Regions from separate parts of the Comamonas sp. CAH-2 genome, predicted to be linked through region 3. Evidence: riboswitches for the same ligand, from Rfam matches in the RefSeq annotation. Region 3 holds a riboswitch; each other region holds the start of a gene.
What was found. A riboswitch is a leader RNA that binds a small molecule or an ion and turns the genes downstream of it on or off. The one in region 3 is predicted to bind cobalamin.
Positions count from the first base shown of each region.

Region 1 (4,470 bases), on a different contig from region 3:
CACAGCGGCTGGCTTTGGTCCTGGGTATCGGTCATGCGCTGGCCCAGGGCCAGCATGCCGCCACATTCGGCCCACACGGGCTTGCCGGCCTGCACGTGCTGCTGCAGGTCGGCCTGCAGCCCGGTGTTGGCCGCCAGGGTGGCGGCGTGCAATTCGGGGTAGCCACCGGGCAGCCAGACGGCATCGCACACCGGCAGGCGCTCGCCCGCCAGGGGCGAGAAGAAGGCCAGGTTGGCGCCCATGGCCTGCAGGCAGTCCAGGTTGGCGGGGTAGATGAAGCTGAACGCCGCATCGCTGGCCACGGCCACGGTGTGCCCGCGCAGCCAGGGCTGGGGGGCTGCCACGGGCTGCGCCGGGGCTGCAAACGCCACCGACCAGCGCTGCCAGTCCTGCCAGTCCATGCGCCCCAGGGGCGTGTCGGCCAGGGCATCGGCCGCGGCATTCAGGCGCGCCATGGCATCGGGCAGCTCGTGGGCTGCCACCAGGCCCAGGTGGCGCTCGGGCAGCAGCTGCGCGTCCTTGCCCGGGCCCATGCGCTGCAAGCCGCCCAGCCACAGCTGCGGGTCGCGCAGGCTGCTTTGCAGCATCTGCGTGTGCATGCCGGTGGCCACGCGGTTGGCCAGCACGCCGGCCCAGGGCACGCCCGGCTGGTACTGCTGCATGCCCAGCACCAACGCGCCAAAGCTGCCTGCCATGGCCGAGGCATCGACCACCAGCAGCACCGGCACGCCCAGCTGGGTGGCCAGATCGGCCGCGGTGGGGCTGCCGTCAAACAGGCCCATCACGCCTTCGATCAGGATCACATCGGCCTGCGCGGCCGCGGCATGCAGGCGCGCGCGCACCTCGTCCATGCCCACCATCCAGCCATCGAGGTTGTGCACCGTGGCCCCGCTGGCCAGTTGGTGCCAGTACGGGTCCAGGTAATCCGGCCCGCACTTGAAGACCCGCACGCGGCGCCCCTGGCGGGCATGCCAGCGCGCCAGCGCCGCGGTGATGGTGGTCTTGCCCTGGCCCGAAGCGGGGGCGGCAATCAGCACCGCCACGCAGTGGTGCACGGGAGGGGATGGAGGAGTGATCAGTGGTGACATGCAAGCTCTCGGGGGTGCCCGCCAGGGCCACGGCGGGCAGATACAGCGTCGGCGGTTACCAGGGCATCCATTTCACGCCCAGCCACAGCGTACGCCCGGCGGTGGCGTAGTCCTTGACCAGGGTGTAGTCACGGTCCAGCGCATTGTCGATGCGCGCGGTCAGCGTGAAGTCCCTGGCCAGCTGGCGCGAGGCGGACAGGTTCACCAGGGTGTAGCCACCCAGGGACTTGACGGCCTCCGCATCGTCGTTGAAGCGGCGGCTGGCCGCCTGCAGCTCGGTGCCCAGGGTCCAGCCCGCCAGGGTGCCCTCAACCCCCAGGGTCGCATAGCGCTGCGAGCGGCGCTGCAGCAAGCGGCCGGTCTGGGCGTTGCGCGGGTTCTGGAAATCCACCGACGCATACCACTTCACCACACCCGCGCGCCAGTTGCCGGCCAGGGTGATGCCTTCCAGCTGGGCCTCGTCCACGTTCAGGTAGCAGCCCTGGCTGAGCGCCACCGGGCAGGTGCCCTGCTTGGCGGCATAGACCACCAGGTTTTCAATCTTGTTGCGGTAGGCCGTGGCGCTGAACGCGCGGTCCTTGTCGCCCCAGCGCAGCCCCAGTTCCATGTTGCGGCTTTCCTCGGGCTTCAGGCTGGCATCGCCGTTCTGCGAGAAGCGCTGGAACAGCGTGGGCACGCGAAAGCCGGTGCCCACCGAGGCCGTGGCCTTCCAGTGCGGGGCGAAGTCCCAGCCATAGGCCAGTGTGGCCGTGCGCTTGCCGCCAAAGTCGCTGTCCCGGTCATGGCGCAGGTTCAGTTGCACGGCGTGCTGCTGCCAGTGCAGGCCATAGCCCAGGCCCAGCGCGTTCTGGTGGCGCGAGCGCGCGTCACCGCCCACCAGGCTGGTATTCTCCAGCGTGTCCTCGCGCCGCTCGGCCAGCACCGAGAAAGTGCCCACGCGGCTGCGCCATTCGTTGTGCACCAGGTAGTTGCGCAGCAGGGTTTCGGTGCGGTAGTGCGTGGCCGTCCAGGTGTCGTAGCCGTGGCGCGACTGGCTCACGGCCACACGCGTGCGCCACGCGGGCGTCCAGTCACCCTGCCAGTTCAGGCCATAGGCATCCAGGGTGCGGACCGCACGGTCGTTGCCCTGGGCGCGGCTGTCGTAGCCAGCGTTCGAATCGCTGGTCAGGGCAGTGACGTCCAGGCGCTGGCCCGCGCTGAGCTGCAGGCCCACGCGCGCATTCGCCGATTTGCGCACGTAGCCGTCCTTGTCCACGTTGCGGCGGGTGCCCCCGGTCTTGGCATCGAAGCCCTCGCTGTCGGCATAGGACAGGCCCAGGGCATAGTCCCAGGCGCCCTGCCCGCCGCTGAATCCGGCCGTGCCCTTCTTGGTGCCGTACGAGCCCGCGCCCACGGACACATGGGGCTTGAAGCCGGTCTCGCCACGGCGGGTGAAGATCTGCACCGTGCCCGCCATGGCATCCGAGCCATACAGCGCACCGACCGCGCCGCGCAGCACCTCGATGCGCTCGATCGATTCCAGCGGCAGCGTCTCCCAGGGGGCGCCGCCGGAGCCATTCTGGGCATCGATGCGGATGCCGTCGACATACACCGCCGTGTGCTGCTTGTGCGCCCCGCGCAGGAACAGGTTGGTGTCCGAACCCGGGCCACCGGTGCGGGTGATCTGGATGCCCGGCACCTTGGCCATGACATCTTCCAGCGCCAGGGCGCCGCTGCGCTCCAGGGCCTCCCCGTCCAGCACCGTCACATCCGCCAGCACTTCGCTCAGGCGCTGCTCGGAGCGCGTGGCCGAGACCACCACCTCATCCAGGGCCGCCGCGGCCGCCGGCAGCACCAGGCCCGCCAGACAGACCACCGCCAGAGAGACCGGGCGCCACGCCATCGCCGGCATCCAGGCACGCTGACGCCGTTGTTCGAACACATTCATTGGAAACATCACCAGATTCCACCCGTGTCAGCCTCCCCGCCGACAATGGGCAAACATGCCTGCCCTGGGGGCAGACACACGAATGTTGGCCGGTATCCGGGCTGGTCCCTCAGTCCATCGCCTTCCCACGTGCTTGTTCAAGGCACCCAGTGGCTGTGTTGATGGAGGGGCGCTATGACGGGCGCCAGGGACTCACCGTTGCGGGGGCAGCGCAGGCTAGGTCAGGTCGAAGGCCGACCCACCATCCTGCTTCCCGTTGAACTGCAATCTTGCGAACCAAGTTGCGAGCACCAACAATGCAAGCTGGCGATTCTAACTGGACGTGACGGGCCATGGTGCACCGCACAGCAGTGCCGCAGCCAGGCGCAGGGCTGCACAAAAAATGAGCAGCATCCGCACAAAAACAAAGGGCTTCAGATACAAACCTATCTGAAGCCCTTATTCATTCAGCGCCAGGCGCTATCTTTTCAAATCCTGCCCAGCGCCCGGTCCACGCCCAGGTTGGCCAGGGCATCGGCCCGCTCGTTGCCCGGATCGCCCGCATGGCCCTTGACCCAGCGCCACTCGATGCGGTGTCCCGCACCGCTGACCAGCGCATCCAGCGCCTGCCACAGCTCGACGTTCTTCACCGGCTGCTTGGTCGAGGTCTTCCAGCCCTTGGCTTTCCAGCCGTGGATCCATTCCGTGATGCCCTTTCGCACGTACTCGCTGTCCAGGAACAGCGTCACATCGCAGGGGCGCTTGAGGGCGCGCAACGCTTCGATCACGGCGGTCAGCTCCATGCGGTTGTTGGTGGTCTCGCGCTCGCCGCCAAACAACTCCTTGGTGTGCGGCCCGGCCTGCATCAGCACGCCCCAGCCGCCCGGCCCCGGGTTGCCCTTGCAGGCCCCGTCCGTGTAAATCACTACTTGGTTCAAATTTCTTTCCTTTGTGGTGCTTGCTGGCACGCGGCCGCCGGGCGGGCCTGCGCCGCGGGCGCACGTTTGCGCCACGCAGGCTCCAGCAGGCGCATGCCATGCACCTTTTTCACAGCCAGCACGCAGTATGCACCGCCCAGCACCGGCCAGGCCTTGTTGCCCAGCCTATCCATCCAGCGCCAGCGCTGCAGCCAGGCTGGCGCCTCCAGCGCCGGGGCGTGGCAACCGAAATCGGCGGCCACCACGTCCATGGCCAGCACCTGCAGCCAATCGCGCACGCGCCAGTACGGCAGGCCGCGCCAGGCGTTCAACCCAGGCTCCGGCACACGCTCCAGCCCATGCTGAAGCCCCCACAGGCTATAGGGGTTGAGCCCAAACAGCAGCAGCCGCCCTTCGGGCACCAGCACGCGCACCGCTTCGCGCAAGGCAGCATGCGGGTCCTGGCAATGTTCGAGGGTGTGGGGCAGGACCAGCAGGTCGACGCTGGACTCGGCGAACGGCAGTGCCTCGGGGGCGCACAACAGTTGTACACCTTCAG
Region 1 covers NZ_VSWF01000005.1:26,392-30,861, reverse strand. Annotated here, with positions in the region: gene FYM52_RS05300 (cobyrinate a,c-diamide synthase) at 1-1,088, opposite strand, end outside; gene FYM52_RS05295 (TonB-dependent receptor domain-containing protein) at 1,144-3,024, opposite strand; cobalamin riboswitch at 3,085-3,325, opposite strand; gene rnhA (ribonuclease HI) at 3,483-3,932, opposite strand; gene FYM52_RS05285 (class I SAM-dependent methyltransferase) at 3,929-4,470, opposite strand, start outside.
Region 1: linked by a shared signal. The riboswitch ahead of FYM52_RS05295 (TonB-dependent receptor domain-containing protein) and the one ahead of cobO (cob(I)yrinic acid a,c-diamide adenosyltransferase) in region 3 are both predicted to bind cobalamin.

Region 2 (4,470 bases), 260 kb from region 3:
TCTGGAAGTGAATGGTGGGGATCCGGCCGAGAGCCTCGACGACGATGGCATTGAGTTTCCCATGCTCGGATTCCGTGGGCCGACCGACATGGCCAAGTTCTACCAAGCCACACAGAATCCCAAGACGCAGTGGTCCATGGTGCGTGCCGATGGTTTGCGTGTGCCGGTCTCGCTGGCAGTGACACGGATGCAGGATGCCAGCGATCAGTTCATCGGTTATCTGGGCATCGCTTCAGACATTCGCCTGCGCTTGGAGCAGGAGCAATCGCTGCGCGTCGCCATGCACCAGGCGAATGCGGCAAATGATGCCAAGAGCCGCTTTCTGGCGAATATGAGCCATGAAATTCGCACACCGATGAATGCCGTGCTGGGCCTGTCGTACCTGCTGTCACGCACCGCCTTGAGTGAAGAGCAGCAAGGCATGCTGCGCAGCGTCCAGGTCGCCGGCAAGGCGCTTCTGGCGGTCATCAATGATATTTTGGACTTCTCTAAGATCGAGGCCGGCGAGATGGCGTTGGAGCGTGTGCCCGTTGATCTGAACCAGGTGGTGCGCGATGTCGCTGCGCTGATCGCCCTGCAGGCGCGTGAAAAAGGCGTGGCCTTTGTGGTGGATGTGGATGAACCTGTGCCCCAGCCTCTGGAAGGCGACAGCGTTCGCCTGCAGCAAATCCTCATCAACCTGCTGAGCAATGCCATCAAATTCACGGACGCCGGAGAAGTGCGTCTGACCGTGCGCCACAAGGCACTGGGCAGCGGCACGTTCCAGGTGCAGATCAGTGTCAAGGACACCGGTATCGGCATCGATGAAGAAGCCCGCAAGCGCCTGTTTGCGCCATTCGTGCAAGCCGATCTGTCCACCACCCGCCGATATGGGGGCACCGGGCTGGGCCTGTCAATTGTCAAGCAGCTGGTGGAGATGATGCGTGGCACTGTCGAGGTGCACAGCACCGCGGGCCAAGGCAGCCTGTTTGTGGTCACCCTCCCCATGTATCGCAGTGCCGGACTGTTGCTGCACCGGGATGCGGTACCGCCCATCCCTGCCGGGCGTGGTCTGTTGGGCGCACGCCTGCTGGTGGTGGATGACAACGAAACCAACCAGGAAATTGCTGCGCTGATCCTGAAATCCGAAGGCGCCACCGTCGACGTTACCGCCAATGGCCAGGCAGCCCTTGCCATGCTGCAAGCGAGTGCACCACCCTACGATGCCGTGCTCATGGATGTGCACATGCCGGTACTCAATGGGCTGGATGCCACGCGGCAGATCCGTGCGGCCCAGCATACGGCCCAACTGCCTGTGATTGGACTTACCGCCGGGGTCTCATTGACAGAACAGACCGAGGCCATGGACGCCGGTATGAACGCCGTCGTCGGCAAACCTTTTGATCCACCGGAGTTGATCCGCATTCTCTGGCGTTGTCTGCCGGCACTGGCGCAGCGCAATCGCATGGTGGCAGCGCCCGCCCCTGCCGCCAACTCGGCATCGGTCCCCGGTGATTGGCCTGCACTGCCGGGCGTGTCGGCCATCCAGTCGTTTGTCCGGCTCAAGGGGCACGCGCCGCTGCTATGGCAACTGGCGCGGCGCATCCTGGATGGCGTGCACCATTTAGCGATGCCTTCGGCAACGCCAACGGCGGAAGATTTTCAGGCTTTGAAAACCAGACTGCACGACCTCAAAGGCATGTCGGGCTCGATGGGCGCTGAACAGCTGTACCAATTGATCAGCCAGGCTGAAGACGCCGCCAAGTCGCAGCAAACGGAGAAGCTGCGGGCATTGATCGCCCAAATCCAACCGAGCTTGCAGGGGTGGGACGCCGTGCTGGCCCCCGCAGAGGACGATGCCAAAGCTGCGGATGCAGGCGTGGAGGGGAACACTGGCCACGATGTCACCGGGGGCGAGGCGCCGGTGTTGCCTCCGCTGGATGCGGCCACGCGCGCCCATCTCGAATCGCTGCGTGCCGCCTTGCAGCGCCATGATCTGGACGCCCTGGACCACTGGGAGGCCCTGGCCCCTGGACTGGCACCCAGGCTGCGTCCAGACCAGTTTGCCGTGCTCAAACTACGCATAGAAACGCTGGCATTTGATGCGGCATTGAATGTGTTGAACGAAGTACCGTTCGATTGAACCGCTTGCTTCTGGCAGCCTGGAACTGGAAACCTTCCCCACCGAGGCCCATGGCCGCAGACACGCGCATTTGCGGCAGGAGGGGCGCCCCCAGCCTGCGCTGGCTGCACATGGTGCGGGGCATGGCAACCGCCCACGGCGACTGCGCCTGCAGGGCCTGGACTAACACCAGGGCGCGGACCTTGTCAGCTCGTGTGGTCCGAGGGTGAATGGCCGTGGGGCACTCCTGCGGGTCCGTCCCCTTGTCCACGGCGCATCCAAACTTGCACCGTTGCTACGATATACTGAGCCGCAAATTGGACCGGAAAGGTGGCGGCGCACGCTGTGCGCCCCATTTCCCAGCCAATTTCACGCAACAGGTGCCCGGGTTCAATCCCGGGTTAAACGGGAACAGGGTGCAATGCCCTGGCTGCCCCCGCAACGGTAAGCAGATCAATCCGAATCAGGGTTCTTGCATGCAAGAACCAGCCACTGGCGTTTTACGTGGCCCCTCACGGGGTGTGCGGAAGCGCTGGGAAGGCGATCGGCAGGCCTTTGGCCATCTGTCAGCCCGGATACCGGCCTGTTGAGCGCTGTGCAATGGAGCTCACCCTCCTCTTGCCAGCATGTGCAACGACCGTCTGCGGGGAGCAGCGTGATGGCCACCAGCTAGCGACAAGAGCTGCGTACGCAGCCTCAGCTTCGCAGCATGGATTCGTCACTTGCAGGCAGACGGCCAGCCTCTTTTGACACCATGCACCATCTCGCCTTGCCTTTCGCCCTGATTGGGCTTGTACCTGCGGCCTGCGCCATCGCTGCGGATGCTCCGGCCGAACCGGCCCCCACCCTGCGCGACAGCGCCGCCCCTCCAGCCCAACTGCCCACGGTCCACGTCACGGACCGTGCCGAAGGCGGCCTGGGCCTGTCGCACGCCACCACCTCAGGCAGTCGCACCGGCATCGCCACGCGCGATCTGCCGGCCAGCCTGGACACGGTGGGCGAGCAAACCTGGCAGGAGCGCGGGGACAGCCGCATGGCCGACATCATCGGCCGCACCGTGGGCATGACGCCGCTGTCTGCGACCAGCTACAGCAGCCTGTCCTTCAGCACCCGCGGGTTTACGGGCACCAACTCGGTCGGCATTGCCGAAGACGGCGTGCGCCTGAGTGTGGCCTCGTCGACCACGCCCTACCCGGCCAACAGCTGGGGCTATGAGCGTGTGGAGGTGCTGCGCGGCCCGGCCTCCATCGTCTATGGCACGGGCACCGTCGGTGCCACAGCGAACGTCGTGCGCAAGCAGCCCACGCGCGAAACGGTGCGCGAGGTGCTGGTCGGTGCCGGCTCACACGGCGCGTCCAGGCTGGGCCTGGGCATGGGCGGGGCGCTGAGCGACACGGTGACCTACCGGGTCGACGCCTATGGCCACTACACCAACGGTGAGCACGACATGGCCCGTGCCCGTGGCGGCAAGCTGATGAGCACGCTGCGCTGGCAGCCCACGCCCGCGCTGCGCCTGGAGCTGCTGGCCGATGTGAGTGACGAACGGCCCGCGCGCTATTTCGGCACCCCCACGCTCAACGGCGCCATCGTGCCCGAGCTGCTGGGCCGCAACTTCAACACCACCGACAGCCGCATCCGCATCCAGGACCAGCGCCTGCGCGCCCGGGCCCAGTACCAGGCCAACGCCTGGCTGACCGTGAGCAACGAGCTCTACCGCTTCCAGGCCAACCGCTACTGGCGCAACATCGAGGCCTACCGCTACCTGCCGGCGACCCAACAGGTGGCGCTCTCGGACTATCTGGAGCTGTCGCACGACCTGGTGCAAACCGGCAACCGGCTGGAGGCCGCCATCCAGACCGGGGCGCACAAGCTGGTCATCGGCTGGGAAGCCAGCCAGGCCCAATTCGACTTTGCCCGCAACGATTACGCCGGCAGCGACCTGGTCGGCGTGAACGACCCGTCGCTGGGGCACTGGCCCAATGCCTCGCCCATGCTACCCAGCTACCGCACCCAGGCGACCACGCACGATTTCTATGTCGAGGACGCCTGGACGCTCAGCGATCGCTGGCTGCTGCTGGCCGGCATCCGCCGCGACATCACAGACTTTGAGCGCCAGGACCTGGTGGGCAGCGGCTCCTTCGACAAGCGCCTGGGCGGCACGGCCTGGCGGCTGGGGGTGACGCACCGGCTCAACGCCCGCACCAGCCTGTATGGCCAGCTGTCCCAAGGCCACGACCCCGTCACCAATGTGCTGACGCTGAACCTGGGCAACCGCCCGTTCAAGCTGACCACGGCACGCCAGATCGAGCTGGGGCTGAAGCAACAGTGGGCCCAGGGCCAGGGTGAATGGACGGCCGCAGCCTACCGCA
Region 2 covers NZ_VSWF01000001.1:445,636-450,105, reverse strand. Annotated here, with positions in the region: gene FYM52_RS01965 (PAS domain S-box protein) at 1-2,122, shown strand, start outside; cobalamin riboswitch at 2,463-2,703, shown strand; gene FYM52_RS01960 (TonB-dependent siderophore receptor) at 2,856-4,470, shown strand, end outside.
Region 2: linked by a shared signal. The riboswitch ahead of FYM52_RS01960 (TonB-dependent siderophore receptor) and the one ahead of cobO (cob(I)yrinic acid a,c-diamide adenosyltransferase) in region 3 are both predicted to bind cobalamin.

Region 3 (4,470 bases):
AGCACCGCCTCGGCGATCTGCTCCATGCCATCCACCTGGCGGATGGAGCCCTGCAGCGCATCTGCATCCACGATCACGATGCGCTGGTGCTTGACGGCGTCCATGTGCCGGGTGACTGGGTCCTGCTGCAGGAATTCCAGCTTCTTCTGGTAGTCGTCGGCCGGGAAGCGGCGGCGGTCCATGCGGGCGATGATCAGCACCGACGGGTTGGCCTTGGCGACGGTTTCCCAGCCCACGGTGGGCCACTCTTCGGTCGAACTGACGATGTTGCGCAGGCCCAGCGTCTGCATCATGTAGCCGGCCACGCCGTTCTTGCCGGCCATGTAGGGGTCGGCCGCCAGGTCGGCGCTGGAGAACCACAGCGCCGCCGTGAGCGGCTGGCGCTGCGCGCCCTGGACCTTGGCCACGGCCTGGGCCTGGCGGTCGCTGAGGCTCTGGACCAGCTGTGCACCGCGCGCCGGCACGCCGAAGATCTCGGCCAGTTGGCGGATGCTCTTGTACAGGGTCTGGACGTCGTAGCTGGCCGTGCGCGTGCCGTCGGCGCCGACCAGGTTGTTCTTGCCTTCGCAATCGGTCGGCATGGCGTAGGTGGCGATGCGCAGGTCATGGAACTGCTCGCGCGTGGCGACCACGCCGTCCTTACCCACCATCCACTCGAATTGCGAGACCACGAGGGCCGGGCGCTTGCCGATCACCGACTCGAAGCTGGGAATGTTGTCCGACAGGCGCGGTACCTTGTCGTTGATGGCCTTGAACTGCGGCAGCACGGGGTTGAACCACAGGGCGGTGCCCACCACCTTGTCACCCAGGCCCAGGGCGTAGAGCATTTCCGTGCCGCCCTGGCCGATGGTGACCACCGAGGCCGGTGCCCGGTCCAGTTGGAGGCGATGGCCGCAGTTCTGCAGCTGCAGCGGGTAGTCCGCGGCGTGGGCAGACAGGGCGGTGGCCAGCAGGGCGGCGTAGGCAAGGCGTCGAGGCAGCATCAGGGGGCTTCTTTCCAGAAACAGCGGGTACCCCTGGAAGCACTGGCAACACCCCCGCAGCGCGCGAGACCCCGAAAGGCCCTGGCAGGCAGGTCCACGGGACATTGCTCACTTCCCGGACACCCCGCCGGCAATCGATGGTTGGTGCTTTGGCAGGTCTCCTGACTGGCACGTCATCGCGTCGCCCCGCCTTCCCGAATGTGGATTCAGTGGCGGATGGGGCGGGCTCGTTGCCTACAGTTGCGGGGGCAGTTCCATTCGGCCGCCAGACCCTGAAGCGGGCGGCGGTCATTGGATTCCCTCATGCGGCTGGCGGTGGCTGGCGCATGTCCTTGCGGAACCAAAGTTCGGGTAATGTAGCTGATTTTGTAGCGTCTGGCGCAGGCACCGTCTGCGTGGACACCTGTTTCCAGTCTGATATGTCCCTTCCCGAATGCATGGCCATTGCGCCCGTCCACCGCCTGGAGGCGGTGCAGGACTTCTTGCACACGGCCCGCCAGCAGATGTTCGGCACGCTGGTGGATCCGCAGCAAACCCCCGCGGATCTGCAGCATTTTGAGCAGGTGTACGCGGCGGGCACGGGCTGCATGTGGGCGGCCCGGCATCCGCAGCACGGCATGGTGGGCAGCATTGCCTACCGCGCCTACGATGGCCGCTTCGCGCAACTGGATTTCGGCGCGCTGCGCGTGGTGGAGGTGGTGCGCCTGTTCGTCGCCCCGGTGTGGCGCCGGCAGGGGCTGGCCGTTGCCTTGCTGGACCACGTGCGCCAGCACGCCATCGCCCAGGGGGTGCAGCTGCTGTACCTGCACACGCACCCGTTCCTGCCGGGCGCGCTGGAGTTCTGGCAGCAGCAGGGCTTTCAGGTGGTGCAGCGCGAAACGGCCGCGCCCTGGCACACCATCCACATGCAATGCGCCCTGTAGCGCGCGCCGCGCGCAGTCTGCGCCGCGGGGGCGGCAGTCGCTTCTATAATCCGCACTCCAACAGGAGCCCCGCCGCACCCGCGTGCGTGGGGTGAAACGGGAAGTCCGGTGACCTCACACCCTTGGTGTGGAGCATTCCGGCGCAGCCCCCGCTGCTGTAAGCCTGACAGACACACTTCGATGCCACTGGGAGCCCCCCGGGAAGGCGGTGTGCGCTGTATGACGGCAAGCCAGAATACCGACCTGTTGGCACGCAGTTGTATGCCACGGGGTGTGGGCCGTTTGCTGACAGGTTCCATCCCGCCTTGGCGGGGCGCCGGCCCGCCGCACACACACCACCTTCCCGTATGGGCATGCCTTTCCATGGAAATGGCTCGGGGAGAGCATGGACCTCACGTTCAAACAACAGCATGCTGAACGCATGCAGGACAAGAAAGCCCAGGTGCAGGCCGCCATGGCGCGCGCCCAGGTTGAGCGCGGCATCGTCGTGCTGCTGACCGGCCACGGCAAGGGCAAGACCACCTCGGCCTTCGGCATGCTGTACCGGGCCCTGGGCCATGGCCTGCGCGCCGGCGTGGTGCAGTTCATCACGGGCACCCACGCCTCGGGTGAAGTCACCTTTTTGCAGCAGCAGGGGCTGCTGGGGCAGGGGGCGAGGGCCCAGGTGGACTACCACGCCATGGCCACGGGCTGTTCCTGGCAGCGCAGCGACTGGGACGCCGACCTGCCCGCAGCCAACCAGGCCTGGCAGGCGGCGCAGCGCATGCTGGCCGACCCCAGCCTGCGCCTGGTGGTGCTCGACGAGCTGACCTTCATGCTGCAGTACGGCTATCTGGCGCTGCCCCAGCTGCTGCAGGCGCTGGAGCGCCGCCCCGCCGGACAATCGGTGGTCATCACCGGCCGCAGTGCGCCGGCACCGCTGCTGGCGCTGGCGGACACGGTCAGCGAGATCGCCGACACCCGGCATGCCTTCCAGGCCGGCGTGAAGGCGCAGGCGGGCGTGGACTTCTGATGCGGCCACCGCTGCAGGCCCTGCTGCTGGCGCTGTGCGCCGGCCTGCCCATGGCCGTGGGGGCGGGTGCGCTGCCCACGCTGATGTCCACCAACATCTGCGCCGACACCCTGGCGCTGAGCCTGGCAGCGCCGCAGCAGATCCTGTCACTGTCGCGCCAGAGCCAGGATGCGCAGCGCTTTTCCCTGGCCGCCCAGGCCCGGCAGTTTCCCGCCAACGAAGCGACGGCGGAGGACGTGCTGCACTTGCAGCCCCAGGTGGTGCTGGCCTCGCGGCGCTGGAATGCCCGGCACCAGACGGCCTTGCTCCAGCGCCATGGCGTGCAGATCGTGACGGTGCCGTTTCCCACCGACTGGGAGGGCATCTTCAGCAGCACGCGCAAGATGGGCCAGGCCCTGGGGCGCGAGGCCGCCGCGCAGGCGCTGCTGGACAGCCTGTCCGCCAGACTGGCGCAGTTGCGCGCCACACCGCGGCCTTTCAAGGTCCTGTACCTGCGCCCGAATGGCGGCAGCGCGGGTGCGCAGACGCATGTGGACGCCGTGCTGACGGCCGCCGGCCTGCGCAACCATGCCAGCGCGCTGGGCCTGCAGGGCTGGGGGCGCATCGATCTGGAGCGCATCGTGCAGAACCCGCCCGACATCTTCATCACCCCCGGGCTGGTCAATGACGCGGCCTACGCCCGCTCCGGGCTGAGCCGCCATCCGCAGATGCAAAAGCTGCTGCAGCACATCCCCGTGGTGGTGCTGCAGCACAACGACTGGGGCTGCAGCAACTGGCAACTGATCGAGGCGGCCGAGTCGGTGGCCGCCCAGATCGACGCTTTGCCGCGGCCTGCCGCCCGGGTGGCGCTGCGCGAGGGGGCCCCATGATGCGCTGGACCGCACGCACCGGCATGCCCCGTGTCTGGCTGCTGAACACCGGGCTGCTGGCCCTGCTGCTGGTGCTGGCCGGCATCTCCCTGGGCATCGGTTCGGTGTCCATCGGGGTGGCGGACTGGTGGGCGGCGGCCTGGCAGCCCGCAGGCGCCAGCGATCTGGCCGTGCGCCACCAGGCCATCGTGCAGGAAATCCGCCTGCCGCGCGTGGTGCTGGCGGTGCTGGTGGGCATGTCGCTGGGTGTCGCGGGCGCGGCTCTGCAAGGCCTGCTGCGCAATCCGCTGGCAGAGCCCGGCCTGCTGGGCGTCAGCTCCAGCGCCGGCCTGGGTGCCGTGCTGTGCATCTATTTCGGGCTGTGGCACTGGAATGCCTGGCTGTTGCCCACGGTGGCCATGGCCAGCGCGGCCGCCGCCACGCTGGTGCTCTACCGCATCGCCAGCCGGGGCGCTAGCAATCTGACCCTGATTCTGGCGGGCGTGGCCATGTCCTCGCTGATGGCGGCGCTGACGTCGTTGGCCATCAACCTGGCCCCCACGCCCACCGACATGCAGGACATCGTGCTGTGGCTGATGGGCTCGCTGGCCGACCGCAGCTTCGACGAGGTGCGGCTGTGCCTGCCTTTCATTGCACTGGGGCTGCTGATCCTGGCCGGCAGCGGCCGCCAGCTGGATGCGCTG
Region 3 covers NZ_VSWF01000001.1:189,548-194,017, forward strand. Annotated here, with positions in the region: gene FYM52_RS00870 (ABC transporter substrate-binding protein) at 1-983, opposite strand, end outside; cobalamin riboswitch at 1,117-1,343, opposite strand; gene FYM52_RS00875 (GNAT family N-acetyltransferase) at 1,403-1,906, shown strand; cobalamin riboswitch at 1,952-2,168, shown strand; gene cobO (cob(I)yrinic acid a,c-diamide adenosyltransferase) at 2,292-2,918, shown strand; gene FYM52_RS00885 (ABC transporter substrate-binding protein) at 2,918-3,787, shown strand; gene FYM52_RS00890 (iron ABC transporter permease) at 3,784-4,470, shown strand, end outside.

Region 4 (4,470 bases), on a different contig from region 3:
GTTCTTGTCGTTCTCGTATTCCCAGTTGGTGCCGCAGCGCTCGCAGACGTAGCGGGTGACGGTGACCATGCCAGTGGCACGTTCGCGCTTGTAGTTGCTGCCCTGGGCCAGCTCGACGTGGCCGGGGGCTTTGCGCCAGCTGCGCTGGATGCCGGCGCAGGCATCGCACATTTCGATTTTTTTGAGTTCGCTCTGGCGCTGTGGATCTTGGGTCATGGTGTTCTTTTCGGCGGGCACGCAGGGCGTGCAGGGGGCATCACTGTACCTAAATCAGGCGGACGGTGTGCTGGCGGGCGGGATGGCGTGGTGGTGGGGCAGGGTACCGGCCATCGAGTGGGTCCGATTTGGTCTGCGTCTGGCACGCCTTTGGGCTGGAGAGGTCGTGCGGGGCGCAGGCCGTGCACGGTGTCTGCACCGAGGCACCGACGGTGTGGCGCTGGGTGAGGCACGCCACCTGCCGGGCGCTGAAGGCTGGGTCTTGCACCTGCCCCAAGCGGCCAGTGCGGCGCTCTGGCCGTCGCTGGTCGCATGGGGCATGCGGGGCATGGGGTCGGTGGGGATGTCCCACTGCTGTACCACGCCCGGGCGTGGGCGCGGCAGGGGCACGGGGTCAGAACTGCACGCGTGCGCCCAGTTTCCAGGTGCGCTCGAACTGCACGGGGTAGATGGCGTCGTCGCGCACCCAGATGCCGTTCTTGCGGTCCAGCAGGTTGCTGACGCCCACGTACATGTCCAGGTGCTTGTCCAGCTGGTGGCGGTAGGTCAGGTCCGTGCTCTGGAAGGCTTTCTGCCGCTGGGCGTTGTTGTTGTCAAAGTCGCCCGCGGCCCAGGTGCTGCTGCGCCAGGTGTGCGACAGGTGCAGGTTGCCACGCTCCGCGACGCGCAGGTTGAGGCCCAGCACCACGCTGTGGCGCGACACGCCCGGCAACTCCTTGCCATCGAAAGCGCCGCCGCCGTCGTTCTCGCGGTCGATGATGGCGCGTGTCCAGGCGTAGTTGATGTGGCCGGACAGCCGCGGGGTGATCTGCACGCGGTCCTGTAGCTCCAGGCCGTACTTGTGGGATTGGTCGATGTTGGTGTTGATGCCGGAGAACGGACCGGTCTCGAAGTAGTAGATCTCGTTCGAGAGCTTGGCGTAGAAGGCCGACAGTTTCAGGCGGTGGCGTGCCGTCTGGTGGTTGGCGCCCACGGTCAGCGTGCGCGCCTTGGCGGGTTCGATGAAGCCGTTGAAGGCGGTGACGGGCGAGCCCGAGCTCCAGTCGGTGAAGAAGAAACGATCCACGTCCGGGGTGACGAAGGCATCGCTGTAGTTCGCAAACAGTGCCAGCTGCGGCGACAGGCGGTGGTTGGCACCCAGCTCCCACGAGGTCAGGCGCTGCTCGGATTGCAGGGACTGGCCGCTGAGCGGGTTGTGGCGGTAGGTGACTTCCTCGCGGCGGATGCCGGCGGACAGGGTGAGCGCCTCCAGCATGTACTGCCCCTGCAGGAACAGGCCGCGGTTGTGCTTGGTGGTGCTGCCGGATTGCGTGCGTTGGCCATCGAAGTTCTGATAACCCGCATTCAGGATCAGCGCATCGTGCTGGTACTGCGCCGCCACTTCGTTGGACGCATAGCGGTACTGGGCGGCGGGGGGAAAGCTGGGGAACAGCGAGGACTTGTCCTCATCGTGGTGGCGGGCCGACAGCTTCCACTGGCGGTTCACGCGGTACTCGGCACCCAGGCTCCAGTGGTCGCTTTGCAGCTTCTGCTGGGTGTAGGCAGCGCCGGTGTGCATGCCGGGGTGGGCGTTGAACTGTGCCTGCGTCAGCGGATTCGGGTAGCGCGTGTCGATGTGCGAGGCGCCGGCCTCCATGTCCAGGCGCAGGCCTTCCACCGGCTTGAGGGCACCGGCCACACGCCAGGTGTTGGCTTCCGATTGGTCCCGGTGGCCCGTGGGGTCGGGGCTGCTGAAACCGTTCACATGGCTGTGGTCCAGGGTGGCCGACAGATCGAAGCGCTCGCGGACCAGGCCTGCCGAGGCGATGGCGCCGCGTTGCCCGTGATCGCCCGCATAGGTTTCCAGGCTGACGCCGCTGCGCGGCTTGGTGTAGATCTGGATCGTGCCGGCGGTGGCGCCGTCACCGAACATCACGGCGCCGCTGCCCTTGGTGATTTCGATGCGCTCGATGTCGCTGAGCGAGATCGAGCCGATGAGCTGCGGGATGGAGTCGATGTTGTTGAGCCGACGGCCATCGACCGAGATCACCAGGTTCTGGAGCCGTCATTGCCATAGCCCCGCATGCTGATCTGCGGGGTGTAGCGGTTGCCGTAGCTGGGGCTGATCTGCAGCGAGCTTTGCTGCGCCAGATAGTCGAACAGCGAATGCGCGCCTGAGCGCTCGATGTCGCTGCGGGTGTGCACCTCGGACGCATAGGGCGCATCCTGGTCGTGCATGTCGATGCGTGTGGCCGAGACCACGATGGGCTCGCTGAGGCTGGACTGGGCGCTGGCAGGGGCCGCCAGCAAGGACAGGGCGGTTCCCACAGCCAGGGAACAGGGGGAAGGACGGAAGGGCATGGACATCACTCATCAGGCCGCGATCCTGCGTCCCCGCAGGCGGCGGCGTTGCGTACATGGATGCACCGCGTTCGGGGAAGGGGGCTGCTGAAGGCAGCCAACATGCCGCACTCGTCGCTGCCACCCCGCAGCGCATCCGACTCTGTACGTTTCGGCCGGTCTCCGGGCTGGTGCGTTGGTCCGGTTAACCGGACATGTGGAACGCCTTCCCAGGACGTTGTCGTCCCAGTGGCACAGGTTCCACAGACTCGCACTTACCGTTGCGGGGGCAGCACAGGCATTGCATCCATCGGGGGATGGCGCGCACCTGTTTCCCGTTTAACCCAGGGCGTGACCGACCTGGGCACCGATAACGTGGTTACCGCCTCGTGGGAGGCAGTGGACGGGGATGATACCGGGCTTCCCGCCCGCACGGGTTGCGCGGCGCAGGAGCCCGCAGCGCTGGGACGTGCATCCAGGCTGTGGAATGGCAGGGGTTGTGCTGAAAGTTGGTGCTTGCACTGTGTGCGTACACATGCGGCATCGCCCACACGCACGGAGCCTGTGGCGTGGGGTGTGTGTCCAGCGCGCTCAGCGCGAATGCACCACGCTGGCGTCGATCTCGCCATACACGGTGATGCCACTGCCGCTGCGGGCGCTGGTGTCCGAGGGCTGGTAGTACTGCGCGCGCTGGGCGCAGCCACCCAGGGCCAGTGCAAGGCACAGGGCGGTGGCGCAAAGGGTCATGGTTTTCATGGGCAACTCCTGGTCCAAGGCTAAGGCCTCGGCGGCCGGTGCCGGTAAGCAGAGGTAAGTGTCGCCCTGGCAGGCGGGGGTGTCCAGGCACAGGGGGCACCGACAGGCCTCCGAAGGCCTCGGTCATTGGACCGGGCGCAGTGGGCCGGGCCATCGCCCCATCCTTGGCCGGGGCCAGCCCGGTCCTGCACCGGGAAGGCTGGTGCGTGTCCCCTTGCCTGTGTGGTCCGGGGGCTGGTCAGGCCGGCAGGCACTGCAGCGCGGCCTGGACCAGTTGCATGGTGGCCAGCGGGTCGTCGCAGGCGATGGTGTGGCGCTGGGGCATGCTGCGCAGCCAGGTGATCTGGCGCTTGGCCAACTGGCGCGTGGCGGCAATGCCCTTTTCGCGCACCAGGTGCATGTTCAGTTGCGGGGTGTTCTTGCGGACCTGCCAGTCCAGCTCTTCCCAGACCTGGCGGTAGCCCACGCAGCGCATGCTGGGCAGGTCGGGGTGCAGGTCGCCGCGCGCGCGCAGGGCTTGCACTTCGTCGATGAAGCCGGCGTCCAGCATCGCCTGGAAGCGCTGGGCGATGCGGGCGTGCAGCCAGGCGCGGTCACTGGGTTCCAGCGAAAACAGTGTGCAATCGAAGGCGGGCTGTGCGTTTTCAGCTCTCTTTTTTGCTTGGTGAAAGCTGGACAGTGGCTGGCCAGAGATGTGCCACACCTCCAGTGCGCGCTGGATGCGCTGGCTGTCGCCGGGCGCCAGGCGGGCGGCGGTTTCCGGGTCCACCTGGGCCAGTTCGGCATGCATGGCAGGCCAGCCGATGCTGGCGGCCTGGGCGTCCAGCCGGGCGCGCACCTCGGGGTCGGCGGCAGGCATGTCGTCGATGCCGTCGAGCAGCGCCTTGAAATACAGCATGGTGCCGCCCACCAGCAGCGGGATGGCGCCGCGTGCGCGGATCTCAGCGACCAGGCGCTGGGTGTCCTGCACGAACTCGGCCGCGCTGTACGACTGCAGCGGGTCGAGGATGTCGATCAGGTGGTGGGGCACGGCGGCCCGCTCCTGCAGGCTGGGTTTGGCGGTGCCGATGTCCATGCTGCGGTAGACCAGGGCCGAGTCCACGCTGATGATTTCACTGGGTTGGCCGCGCTGGGCCAGGACGGCGGCCAGGGCCAGCGCGCCGTTGGTTTTACCGGAAG
Region 4 covers NZ_VSWF01000051.1:9,884-14,353, reverse strand. Annotated here, with positions in the region: gene FYM52_RS17515 (hypothetical protein) at 1-216, opposite strand, end outside; gene FYM52_RS17510 (TonB-dependent receptor domain-containing protein) at 611-2,245, opposite strand; gene FYM52_RS19070 (TonB-dependent receptor plug domain-containing protein) at 2,242-2,556, opposite strand; cobalamin riboswitch at 2,692-2,922, opposite strand; gene FYM52_RS17505 (hypothetical protein) at 3,127-3,291, opposite strand; gene miaA (tRNA (adenosine(37)-N6)-dimethylallyltransferase MiaA) at 3,530-4,470, opposite strand, start outside.
Region 4: linked by a shared signal. The riboswitch ahead of FYM52_RS19070 (TonB-dependent receptor plug domain-containing protein) and the one ahead of cobO (cob(I)yrinic acid a,c-diamide adenosyltransferase) in region 3 are both predicted to bind cobalamin.